Regions from separate parts of the Paenibacillus phoenicis genome, predicted to be linked through region 2. Evidence: riboswitches for the same ligand, from Rfam matches in the RefSeq annotation. Region 2 holds a riboswitch; the other holds the start of a gene.
What was found. A riboswitch is a leader RNA that binds a small molecule or an ion and turns the genes downstream of it on or off. The one in region 2 is predicted to bind glycine.
Positions count from the first base shown of each region.

Region 1 (5,743 bases), 1.4 Mb from region 2:
AACCCCAGCGTGTTCTTTAACGCGAGGCCAACGGCGTGCACCGCCTGCTCCGGCGTCCCGCCGCGTAGCTCAACCATTGCACCGGCCGCCATCCCAATCGCCGATCCGATTTCTGCTTGGCAGCCCCCTTCTGCACCGGAAATAAACGAGTTGTTGGCGATCACGTACCCGATGGCCCCCGCGCAAAACAACCCGCGCACAAGATGCTCATCCTCCCAGCCGAAGCGCTCTTGGGCGCTGACGAACACGCCGGGGATGATGCCGCACGAGCCCGCCGTCGGCGTGGCGACGATCCGGCCCATCGAAGCGTTCACCTCGGACACGGCCAGCGCATAAGCCATGGCCTGACATGCGATGTCACCAACCGAGGTCTCACTGCGATTGCGGTAAGCCTCCACCCTTTTGGCATCGCCGCCGGTCAGCCCGCTTGTGGAGACGATATCCTCCGTCAGCCCCTTATGCACCGCCGTTTTCATGATTTGGTAGTATTCGTTCATGGCGGCCAAAATTTCTTCCTCCGATTGCCCGCTCTCTTCCACCTGGTCCTGAATCATAATGCTGGAAATCGTGCGAGATTCCCGCTCACAGAGCTGGGCCAGCTCACGTAAATTTTTAAAACGCATCGTGCTCCCTCCTCATTTTACTTCGTCAGATCAATATAGGACACTTGGCTGACATGCTCCAACGCACGGATCGCCTCCACTAATTCCGGCGGAATGGACGAATCGGCTTCCACAACAGTCAGTGCCTCAGCGGTCCGCCCTTTCCGATCGGTAATAATGTAGCCGATATTGACGTTCTCCCGGCTGAACAAGGCCGTAATCCCTGCCAGTACCCCTTGCCGGTCTGCGTGGGAGATGACCAGCGTCGGCAGCTCGCCTGAGCATTTCACCTCAAAACCGTCGATGTTGCGAATGACGATCGTCCCTCCGCCAATGGATGCCCCCATGACCTCGATATGACTTCCGTCTTGGCGGGTTAGTTTTATTTTTACCGTATTCGGATGGGCCCCAGGCAGGACTCCGGTGGCAAACACCACCTCAATCCCCTGCTTTTCAGCGTCCTGCATCGACTGGCGGATTCGCTCGTCGTCCGTACGGTAATCCAGAATGCCGCCAACGATGGCCAGATCGGTACCGTGCCCGCTGTACGTTTCGGCAAAGGAGCCGTAGAAACAAATCTCCGCCTTGACCGGCGCGGTTCCGAGCAGCTGACGGGCAAATCGTCCAATCCGTACAGCCCCGGCCGTATGTGAGCTGGAAGGCCCAATCATCGCCGGACCGATAATAGAAAATACGCTTTTAAATCGCATCGCTACATCTTCCCCTCATTTTTTCTATGACGAAAAAGAGACAGAGCAAAAAGGCTGCTGCCTTTCGCTCTGTCCCCGTTACCTGAAAGTTTAATGTTCCCGGTTCAACTTAACATCCGGGTCCATGTACCTCTTGGGTGGCTGTTCGCTCTCTCCAGAGTGGCGTCCGATCATGGTCCTTGTACCTGAGAGATTCGGCTGCCGGCTGCAGGACCGGCCCTTGCTCCTTCGGTGCCGCTAAGCTGGCGTCCCTTTTCGGATCAGCCCGCGGACTCTCCCATCATCCTCATTCGCCGATATGAATTTGTGCTTAATGTAAACCGAAGCTAGCAAGATGTCAAGATATCTTACATAAATTCCGGTGGTTCACGTTGAATTCTAGTTATTTTTTCCTATTTTTATAAGAAAATATGTATATTTTACTCATCCACCCACTTGTATACCTGATTTTACAGATATATACTGTCCGTAACAACCCCAGATTTTACCTTATTTTATGAATTGTTGAAAAATAAGGTGCGCTCCGTGTTAACTTATCTTCACTCTATGACCCCTGCTAAACTAAAACGATTCTCTCCACAGCATTGGCTTCAACTCACATCCACATCCACCATGACTTACTTACACCCGCTTCCACTATTTTACATGAAGGAGGTGATGTACCCAAGAGGCACTTGCTTCAATTTTTGTCAGGCGTAATGCGTCCGGACTCAGCTATTCGTTTCTCCGGGCGGCCGTCACAGGATGGATGTTGGGCTTAAAACTTAATCAAAGGGAGTGAAGAAGTTGATAAGTCTCAAGAGATTTCGCAAACCTTTCTCGCTTGGCATGTCGATCCTTCTTGCGTTAACTCTCGTTCCCGTCGCCTCCGCCAGCAGCAGCAGCGTATCGGGACAAAGCAGCCTGAGATCGAGCGCGCCCCAAGTGGCCGAAGCCAAGATCGACGCTAAATTGCAGACCCAGTTTAAGCAAGACGACTTCGTCACCTACCTGGTCAAACTCAAGGAGCAGACCGATACAACTTCGGTCGCCAAGCTGGCTCTTCAGAAAGCCCAGCTGGAGAAATCCACTCCTTCCGCCGCGAAGCTGTCCGTACGGACTTCCGTTGTCAGCGCCCTGCGCGAAACGGCCTCCCGCACCCAATATGCGCTGGAGGAATACTTGCGGAAAGCCCAGCAATCCGGAGAGGTGAAAGACTACAAAAGCTACTTTATCGTAAATGCCATGGCGGTGACAAGCTCGAAAGAAGTACTGGAGCAAATCGCCCTTTTCCCCGAAGTGGAGAAAATTCTGCCGAATGAAGAACGACATCTGCAAAAGGTTGAAATCCACAAAGATGCGGCTGCAGAGCCTGCCGTGAAACCGGTCGACGAAATTTCTTCTTCGCTGGGCGGCACAAGTCAAGCTCCCTCCGACGTTACTCCAAGCAGCGTCGAGTGGAACATCGCCCAGGTCAATGCCCCCGAGGTGTGGAATATGGGCATCGACGGCACCGGCATCGTTGTAGCTAACCTCGATACCGGGGTAGATTACAACCACCCGGCTCTACGGAGCAAATGGCGGGCCCTTGATTCTTCGGGCAATATCGTGAATCCCGAACTCAGCTGGTATGATCCGCACAGCCATGCTTCGCTGCCTACCGATAGCCACGGCCACGGCACGCACACCATGGGAACGATGGTTGGTTCGGAGCCGGACGGCTCGAACCAGATCGGCGTTGCGCCTGGGGCGAAATGGATCGCAGTCCGTATCTTTAACCCCTCCACCACGGATGCCATCATTCTGGACGGCGGCCAATGGTTGCTCGCCCCGGTGGATGCCGAAGGGAATCTGCATCCGGAGCTGGCTCCGGACGTGGTGAACAATTCCTGGGGAGGAGGCCCCGGTATTGATGAATGGTTCCGCCCGATCGTACAAGCTTGGAGAAGCGCGCAAATCTTCCCTGAGTTCTCGGCGGGCAACACCGATATCTTCAACCCCGGCGGTCCCGGTTCGGTAGCTGCGCCAGCTAACTATCCTGAAGCGTTTGCCACCGGTGCTACGGACATCAACGGGAATTTGGCGGATTTCTCTTTGCGTGGACCTTCGCCTTACGGTGAAATTAAACCGGAAGTTTCCGCACCTGGGGTCAACATTCGGTCCTCCGTTCCCGGTGGTGCCTATGAAGGCGGCTGGGACGGCACCTCGATGGCAGGCCCGCATACGACAGCCATCGCGGCCTTGCTGCTGCAGGCCAACCATTCCCTCACGGTAGACCAGCTGGAGGAAATCCTGACCAGCACGGCCACACCGCGGACAGACGCCGAGTATGAGACAGTCCCTAATAACGGATATGGATACGGCATTGTAAATGCGTTGAACGCCGTAGGCTCTGTCCTCCAAGGGATCGGCAGCGTCTCCGGTCGCGTGGTGACCGGCGGAGAAGACTTGGACGAACCGGTCCTAGAGCATACGCCGCCTACCTTAATATATGAAGGCTTTGATTTGACATTATCCGCCCGTGTCAGCGACGAGGTGGCGGTCACATCGGTCGATTTTTATGCGAAAGAAGCTGGAACCAGCCATTATTTATATATTCCGGCCACACGGGTATCCGGAAACGAGAAGGATGGCGTATATGAAGCCACCATCCCCGCTTTCCTGATCGGAACAGCCGGCCTTGAATATTATATCCACGTGAATGATTACGGCAATAACGGATTTGACAGCGAGCACTATTCTGTGACGGTGTCAGCCGGGATCGAGCCCGGATATTTGCAAGATTTCGAGTCGGAACCCATCGGATTCCAGTCTGGCGGAGCCGGCAACACTTGGGCTTGGGGAACGCCAGTCAGCGGACCGGGCAGCGCCTACTCCGGTGAGAAGGTGTACGCCAGCAATCTGACCGGCACCTACGCACCCAACAGCAATTCGTATCTGCTTATGCCGCCGATCAATTTGACCGATAGTCCGCAAGGGGCATTGCTCTCTTTTAAGCATTGGTATGACCTTGAGGAGGGCTACGATATCGGCACGGTGTATATCGCTTCTTTAGACACCGATTACGCGTTCGTACCGGTAGCGGAATTCACTGGCACAAGCGACGGCTGGAAAACACAATACCTGGACCTGCGCGACTATGCCGGTGAGCAAGTTTACCTGCAGTTTGGACTGACCAGCGACGGCTCCGTGCATAAGGCCGGTTGGTACCTGGACGATCTGTCCCTGCAAGTACCTGACACCACCGCACCTGAAGCACCTGCCGATCTGACCGGCTCCGTGAACTTTGCCGGCAGTGCCGAGTTGTCCTGGTCTCCGTCCGCCGATGAGGACGTGAAATTGTACACGGTGTACCGCTCGACCACTTCGGGCTCCGGCTATGAGGTGATCGGTACAAGCGGCCAAACGGAATTTACCGACACAACAACTGAAACGGATCATACCTATTATTATGCGGTCACCGCTACGGATTACAGTGACAACGAAGGCCCTAAATCCAATGAGCTGGAGCTGACAGTTGTACGTCCGGTGACGGTATTCAGTGATAACTTTGACGGCAGCAGCGATAACGGCTGGACGCACAGCGGCACGCGGGACGAATGGGAACGCGGCACCCCGGTGGAACCCGGTCCGGCTAGCGCTGTCTCCGAGCCAAACGTATGGGGAACCGATCTCGACAGCAACTATGAGAATGGAACAAATGCTTCGCTCATCTCCCCGACGATCGATTTGAGCACCGTCGATAATGCTACCCTTGTGTTTGATCATTGGTTTGAAATTGAAACCAATTATGATAACGGTTATGTGGAAATCAGCTCCGACGGCGGAACGACATGGAACGAGCTGGGCAAATTTTCACATAGCACCAATGGCAAGGTTTGGAGCACCGCTTATTACGATCTCGAAGATTATGTCGGAGAGCAAGTTCAGGTGCGGTTCCGTTTAACGACGGACGGCAGCGTTGTGAAAGCCGGCTGGTACATCGACAACGTTCAGGTGCTTAGCGTAAATACACCGGAAGATCAGGTGACGCAAAACGTGCTTGGCGAAGCCGGAGCAAAAACGGACAAGGCCGTAAAATCCGGGCCGGCCTACAAGCTGACCCGCACAAGCAAGGCCGAATTCGAGCAGCAGGTGAAACAAGCGAAGCCAGCCGGTGACATCGGCATCAGCAGCCTGCCGGCCAGCGCAACCGTGACGGTGGTGGAAACCGGGCGCTCTGTAAAAACCGATCCAGCCACCGGACGCTACAGCTTGAATCATGTTGCTGGGGATTACACGCTGAAAGCGGAAGCCTACGGCTATTATCCGCAAACGGCCAATGTGACCATCGCCGATCAGGTAAACGCCAAGGTCAACTTCACCCTGCAGCCGATTCCGAAAGGTACGCTCACCGGAACGATTACCGATGAACGTACTGGGGAGCCGATTGAAGGCGCAACGGTGATGGTG
Region 1 is NZ_JAYERP010000001.1:144,644-150,386, reverse strand. Features, by position in the region: gene sdaAA (L-serine ammonia-lyase, iron-sulfur-dependent, subunit alpha) at 1-623, opposite strand, end outside; gene sdaAB (L-serine ammonia-lyase, iron-sulfur-dependent subunit beta) at 641-1,312, opposite strand; glycine riboswitch at 1,476-1,602, opposite strand; gene U9M73_RS00595 (S8 family serine peptidase) at 2,099-5,743, shown strand, end outside.
Region 1: it holds a riboswitch for glycine, as region 2 does, so the genes downstream of both, sdaAB (L-serine ammonia-lyase, iron-sulfur-dependent subunit beta) here and gcvT (glycine cleavage system aminomethyltransferase GcvT) in region 2, are expected to answer to the same signal.

Region 2 (5,743 bases):
GCGATCGCGCACGTACATACGACGTTCAATAATGTGCTCAGCGACTATTTCGCAGCGGATGGCGGCGTCCCACTCAAGGGAAACGAACTGCTCAAAAGCCTAGAGATATGGGAGACGCAAGCGGAGATCCGAGTGCCGATTCTGCCAAACGCCGCCGAGCTCCCTGCCATCCTCAAGCAAATCCCGGGCAGTCTGGATACAAGTGTGCCCGCGTTGTTGCTGCAAAATCACGGGATCTATGCCTGGGGGGCTAACATCACCAAGGCCAAGCGCCATCTGGAAGCGCTGGAGTTTATGTTTGAAGCGCTGTACCGTTCCCTGCTGTTGCCCCCCAAAGGGCATCATGCCTAAAAAACAACTCGCGACAAGCGATAGCGGAGTTATGCTGACCGAACATCAGCGGCTTCCGCGATTACGCTGACCGCGAGTTTCTTACTTTGCCCGAAATCTTGCTTTATCTCTCGATAAATTCCGCATACGCCTTCGCGTCCATCAAATTCGCCAGCGCGACGTTTGCGTCTTCCTTCAAACGAATGTGAACCATCCAGCCCCCGTCGTACGGCTCTTCATTCACGAGCTCCGGCGCGGTATCCAGCTCCCGGTTCACCGCCAGCACAGTCCCGCTGACCGGCGTAAACAAATCGGCGACCGTCTTAACGGATTCGATCGTTCCGATGCCTTCCTGCGCTTCGAATTCCTGCCCCGGTTCGGGCAGCTCCACGAACACGATGTCGCCCAGCCGATGTTGGGCTACGTCGGAGATGCCGATCTTCACCGTCCCATCCCCCAAATCAAGCACCCATTCATGCTCATCGCTGTACAACACGTTTTCCCTGATCTCACTAGCCAAAGCTTGCTCCTCCTCTTTCGGATGATCTAGCATACCTTACACATTGTGAATTATCTATCTTCGTATTTCCCTCGTTCAGATTATTCCAAACCTAGCTCTTATGTCAATATTATTAACACATTTGATAGAGTCTAGCAAAATGTAAGCGTAGCCTTTTCCAGTAAACGAATTTAATTAAAATTATTATGATAACTTTATTGACATCTAGGCGGTTTTTGAGTATTAATGAGATGTGTAAGCTGCGGTTGATGGCAGGGGGAGAGATTACAATTACCGTATTGTAACGCCGAAGGAGCAAGCCGCGAAGCGGTGAATCTCTCAGGCAAAAGGACCTCTGCCGGACGCAACTCTGGAGAGCATTCACGTAGAGGTATCCTCTACGTGAATCACCCAAGGGGAAACCTGCGCGAGCTTCGAGCCTTAGCACAGGGTAACTCTCAGGTACAAGGGACAGAGCCGGGAAGAACCGTTAGGTAGGCTAGCGGGTTTTCTTTGGCCTGTCCTTTTTGCTGTTCTCAAAAATTGGCCGATCCGGCCCTTACGAGGTGATGGCAATGTCCGAATCCGCATTGCGGCGTACGCCGCTCTATCCCGGATATGCGCGTTATGAAGGAGTCCGCTGTATCGATTTCGGCGGTTGGGAGCTGCCGGTGCAGTTCAGCGGCATCCAGAAAGAGCACGAAGCCGTGCGCGAGCGCGCCGGTCTGTTTGACGTATCGCATATGGGCGAATTTTTCGTGGAGGGCCCTGAGTCGGAACGCTTTTTGCAACACATGACAACCAACGACGTGACTCTGCTTCAGCCGGGGAAAGCCCAATACACCTTGCTCTGCTATCCCGATGGCGGCGTGGTGGACGATCTGTTGATCTATCAACTGGATGAAGGCAAGTACATGCTGGTGGTCAACGCCTCGAATATTGAAAAAGACTGGGACTGGCTGCAGCAGCACCTTCCTGCTGAAGGTGTAACCATGCGGAACGCATCCGACGAGACGGCGTTGCTTGCCGTTCAAGGGCCGCTGGCCGCCTCCCTCCTCTCCCCTCTTAGCGAAGGGGAGGATCCAGGGGCCTTGCGTCCGTTCACATTTATCCGGGAAGCGCGGATTGCCGGCATACCTGCCTTGCTGTCCAGAACCGGGTATACCGGCGAGGACGGATTTGAGTTGTATGTAGCAGCCGAGCAAGCGCAAGCGCTTTGGGACATACTGATGGAGGCCGGGGAGAGCCATGGCCTTCTCCCGGCCGGGCTGGGCGCTAGAGATACGCTGCGCTTCGAAGCTTGCCTGCCTCTGTACGGCCAGGAATTGGGACCTGAGATCACCCCGCTCGAAGCGGGCTTAAACCGATTCGTGAAGCTGGAGCAAGGCGACTTCATCGGCCGCGATGCATTGATCAAACAACGGGATGAAGGCATCCCTCGCCGCCTCGTCGGCCTGGAGATGATCGATCGCGGGATTCCGCGTACGCATTACCCGGTGTTTGCCGAAGGCTCTGAGGAACCGATCGGAGAAGTCACGACAGGCACGCAATCGCCTACCCTGAAAAAAAACCTCGGGATGGCGATCCTCACCAACCGCTATACCAAACCCGGCACGATTGTGGAGGTCGACATCCGCGGCAAGCGGCTGAAGGCCAAGGTCGTCCCGCTGCCGTTCTATCGCCGAAACCCTGCCGCCAAGCGGTGAAAGGAGAACACGAAATCAGATGCTAAAACATCGTTATTTGCCGTTAACCGAACAAGACCAAGCGGAAATGCTGCAAACGATCGGCGCAAGCTCCGTCCAAGAGCTGTTCAAGGACATTCCGGAGAGCATTCGCATTCAAGGTGAACTCCCGGTATCCCCTCGTTTAGACGAATACGCGCTGACCCGCCACTTAGCAGAACTTGCCGGTCGTAATGCCGACACCGACCGATTCACCAGCTTTCTTGGTGCCGGGATTTATGACCATCACATTCCTTCCGTCATTCAGCACGTCGTGTCCCGTTCGGAATTTTATACCGCGTACACGCCGTATCAGCCGGAAATTAGCCAAGGCGAGCTGCAGGCGATTTTCGAATTCCAGTCGTACATCTGCGAGCTGACCGGACTGAAGGTCGCCAATGCCAGCATGTACGACGGAGCTACCGCTTTAGCCGAAGCCGGCAACCTGGCCGCGGCTGCCACCAGACGCAAACAGCTTGTCGTCTCCCGCACCGTCCATCCGGAAGCACGCGAGGTGCTCGCCACCTACGCTCACGGTCTGAATCTGGAGATCGTTGAGGTTGGCTGGGAGCAAGGCGTAATTGATCGTGAGGCGCTTGCTGCGGCCGTCACCAAGGACACCGCTGCCGTCTTGATCCAGAACCCGAACTTCTTTGGCTCCCTGGAGGATCTTCGTGCCATCGGCGAACTGGCCCATGCCCAAGGGAGCTTGCTGATCGTCAGCAGTAATCCGCTCGCACTTGGCTTGCTGGAAGCGCCGGGCAAGCTTGGAGCCGACATCGTCGTTGGCGACGCCCAGCCGCTGGGGCTGGCTCCTTCCTTCGGCGGACCAACCTGCGGTTTCTTCGCCGTATCGGAAGCGCATATGCGCCGGATCCCCGGCCGGATCGTCGGGCAGACCACCGATCGCAACGGCAAGCGCGGGTTCGTCTTGACACTGCAAGCCCGTGAGCAGCATATCCGCCGCGAGAAAGCAACCTCCAACATCTGCTCCAACCAGGCCCTGCTTGCCTTGGCTGCCTCTGTCTACTTATCCGTGATGGGCAAGCAAGGAATGGCCGAAGTTGCGGAGCTGAATTTGCAGAAAAGCCATTATGCCAAACAGGTGTTCACCGCCATCCCTGGCGTAAGCGCCGCTTTTGAGTCGCCGTTCTTCAACGAGTTTGTGCTTCGGCTGCCGGAGGGCACCGACCCGGCTCAGTTGCAGCGGGATCTGCTTAACGCCGGGTTTATCGGCGGGTACGATCTGGGACGCAGCTATCCCGAACTCGCCGGCCATCTGCTGATCGCCGTGACGGAGAAGCGCAGCAAAGCAGAAATTGACCAATTCGCCCGCGTACTGGAGGAATCAATATGCTCGAAATAAAAGAGACGACGAAATCCGATGAACTGTTGATTTTTGAGCGCAGCCGCCCTGGGCGGATCGGCTATTCTCTGCCGGAATGCGACGTTCCGACCGTCCCGAAGGAAGATCTCGTGCCGCAGGGCATGCTGCGGAGCGAAGGCCTCGCTTTTCCCGAAGTTTACGAGGTGGACGTGATTCGGCATTATACCGCGTTGTCCCGCCGGAATTTCGGGGTGGACAACGGCTTTTATCCGCTGGGCTCCTGTACGATGAAGTACAATCCGAAGGTCAATGAGGACGTCGCGCGTTACCCCGGTTTGGCGAAAATCCATCCTTACCAGCCGGAGGAAAGCGTACAAGGGGCACTCGAGCTGATGTACCGCCTGCAGCAGGATTTGGCCGGACTCACCGGCATGGACGCGGTGACGCTGCAGCCGGCGGCTGGAGCCCATGGTGAATGGACCGGCTTGATGATGATCCGCGCCTACCACGAAAGCCGCGGCGAGAAACGCACCAAGGTGATCGTGCCGGACTCTTCGCACGGCACGAACCCGGCCAGCGCCTCGGTCGCCGGCTTCGAGACGGTGACCATCCCTTCCACCAAGCGCGGCATGGTGGACCTGGACGCGCTGCGCGCTGCCGTTGGCGAGGACACGGCTGCGCTGATGCTCACCAACCCGAACACGCTGGGCTTGTTCGAGGAACAGATCCTGGAGATCGCCGACATCGTGCACGAAGCCGGCGGATTGCTGTATTATGACGGCGCGAACTCCAACGCCATCATGGGGATCGCCCGCCCCGGCGACATGGGCTTTGACGTGGTGCACCTCAACCTGCACAAAACGATGAGCACCCCGCATGGCGGCGGAGGTCCGGGCGCCGGTCCAGTTGGCGTCAAGGAGCGGCTGATTCCGTTTCTGCCTGAACCGAGGATCGTCAAAGACGAATCCGGACGGTATACCATCCGCGGCGCACGTTCCGAAGAGGCAGCAGGTGGCGCCACGAGCGGATCGGCCAGCTCGATTGGCCGGGTGAAAGCTTTTTACGGCAACTTTGGTATCCTCGTCCGCGCGTATGCGTACATCCGCAGCTTAGGTCCCGATGGACTCCGCCAAGTCTCGGAAAATGCCGTGTTAAACGCCAACTATATGATGAAGCGTTTAGCGCCTTATTACGAGCTGCCGTACCCGGATCAACTGTGCAAGCACGAATTCGTGATGTCCGGCAGCGGGCTGGCGAAATACGGCATCCGCACGCTGGACGTCGCCAAGCGGCTGCTGGATTTCGGCTATCATCCGCCAACCATCTACTTCCCGCTGAACGTAGAGGAATGCATTATGATTGAGCCGACGGAAACCGAAAGCAAGGAAACGCTGGACGGCTTTATCGACGTCATGATCGCCATCGCGAAGGAAGCCGAAACGAATCCGGAAATGCTGCGGAGCGCCCCGCACACCACCCCGGTGACGCGCCTGGACGAAACCGGCGCCGCCCGGAAGCCGGTGCTGAACTGTGCTTGCGGCTAAGCCCAAACAAACATAAAAGAGATGCTGCTAGATGGCAGCATCTCTTGTTTTTTGCATACAACTTAGAAATAAACAACCCAGATCACAAGCGCCAGCAAAATGCGGTACACCGCAAACGGCACCAGCTTGATGCGGTCGATCAGCTTCAGGAAAAACCGGATCGCCAACAACGCAAACACGAAGGCGCTGATAAAACCGACTACAAAGAACGGCAGCGCATCGATCGTAAAGTATTCCAGGTTCTTCACCAGTGAAATCAAGCTGGCCCCGGCCATGATGGGAACAGCCATGATAAAGGTGAAATCGGCCGCCGCCCGGT
Region 2 is NZ_JAYERP010000001.1:1,583,830-1,589,572, forward strand. Features, by position in the region: gene mtnB (methylthioribulose 1-phosphate dehydratase) at 1-351, shown strand, start outside; gene gcvH (glycine cleavage system protein GcvH) at 455-850, opposite strand; glycine riboswitch at 1,096-1,194, shown strand; glycine riboswitch at 1,195-1,314, shown strand; gene gcvT (glycine cleavage system aminomethyltransferase GcvT) at 1,405-2,535, shown strand; gene gcvPA (aminomethyl-transferring glycine dehydrogenase subunit GcvPA) at 2,555-3,919, shown strand; gene gcvPB (aminomethyl-transferring glycine dehydrogenase subunit GcvPB) at 3,907-5,424, shown strand; gene U9M73_RS07445 (undecaprenyl-diphosphate phosphatase) at 5,487-5,743, opposite strand, start outside.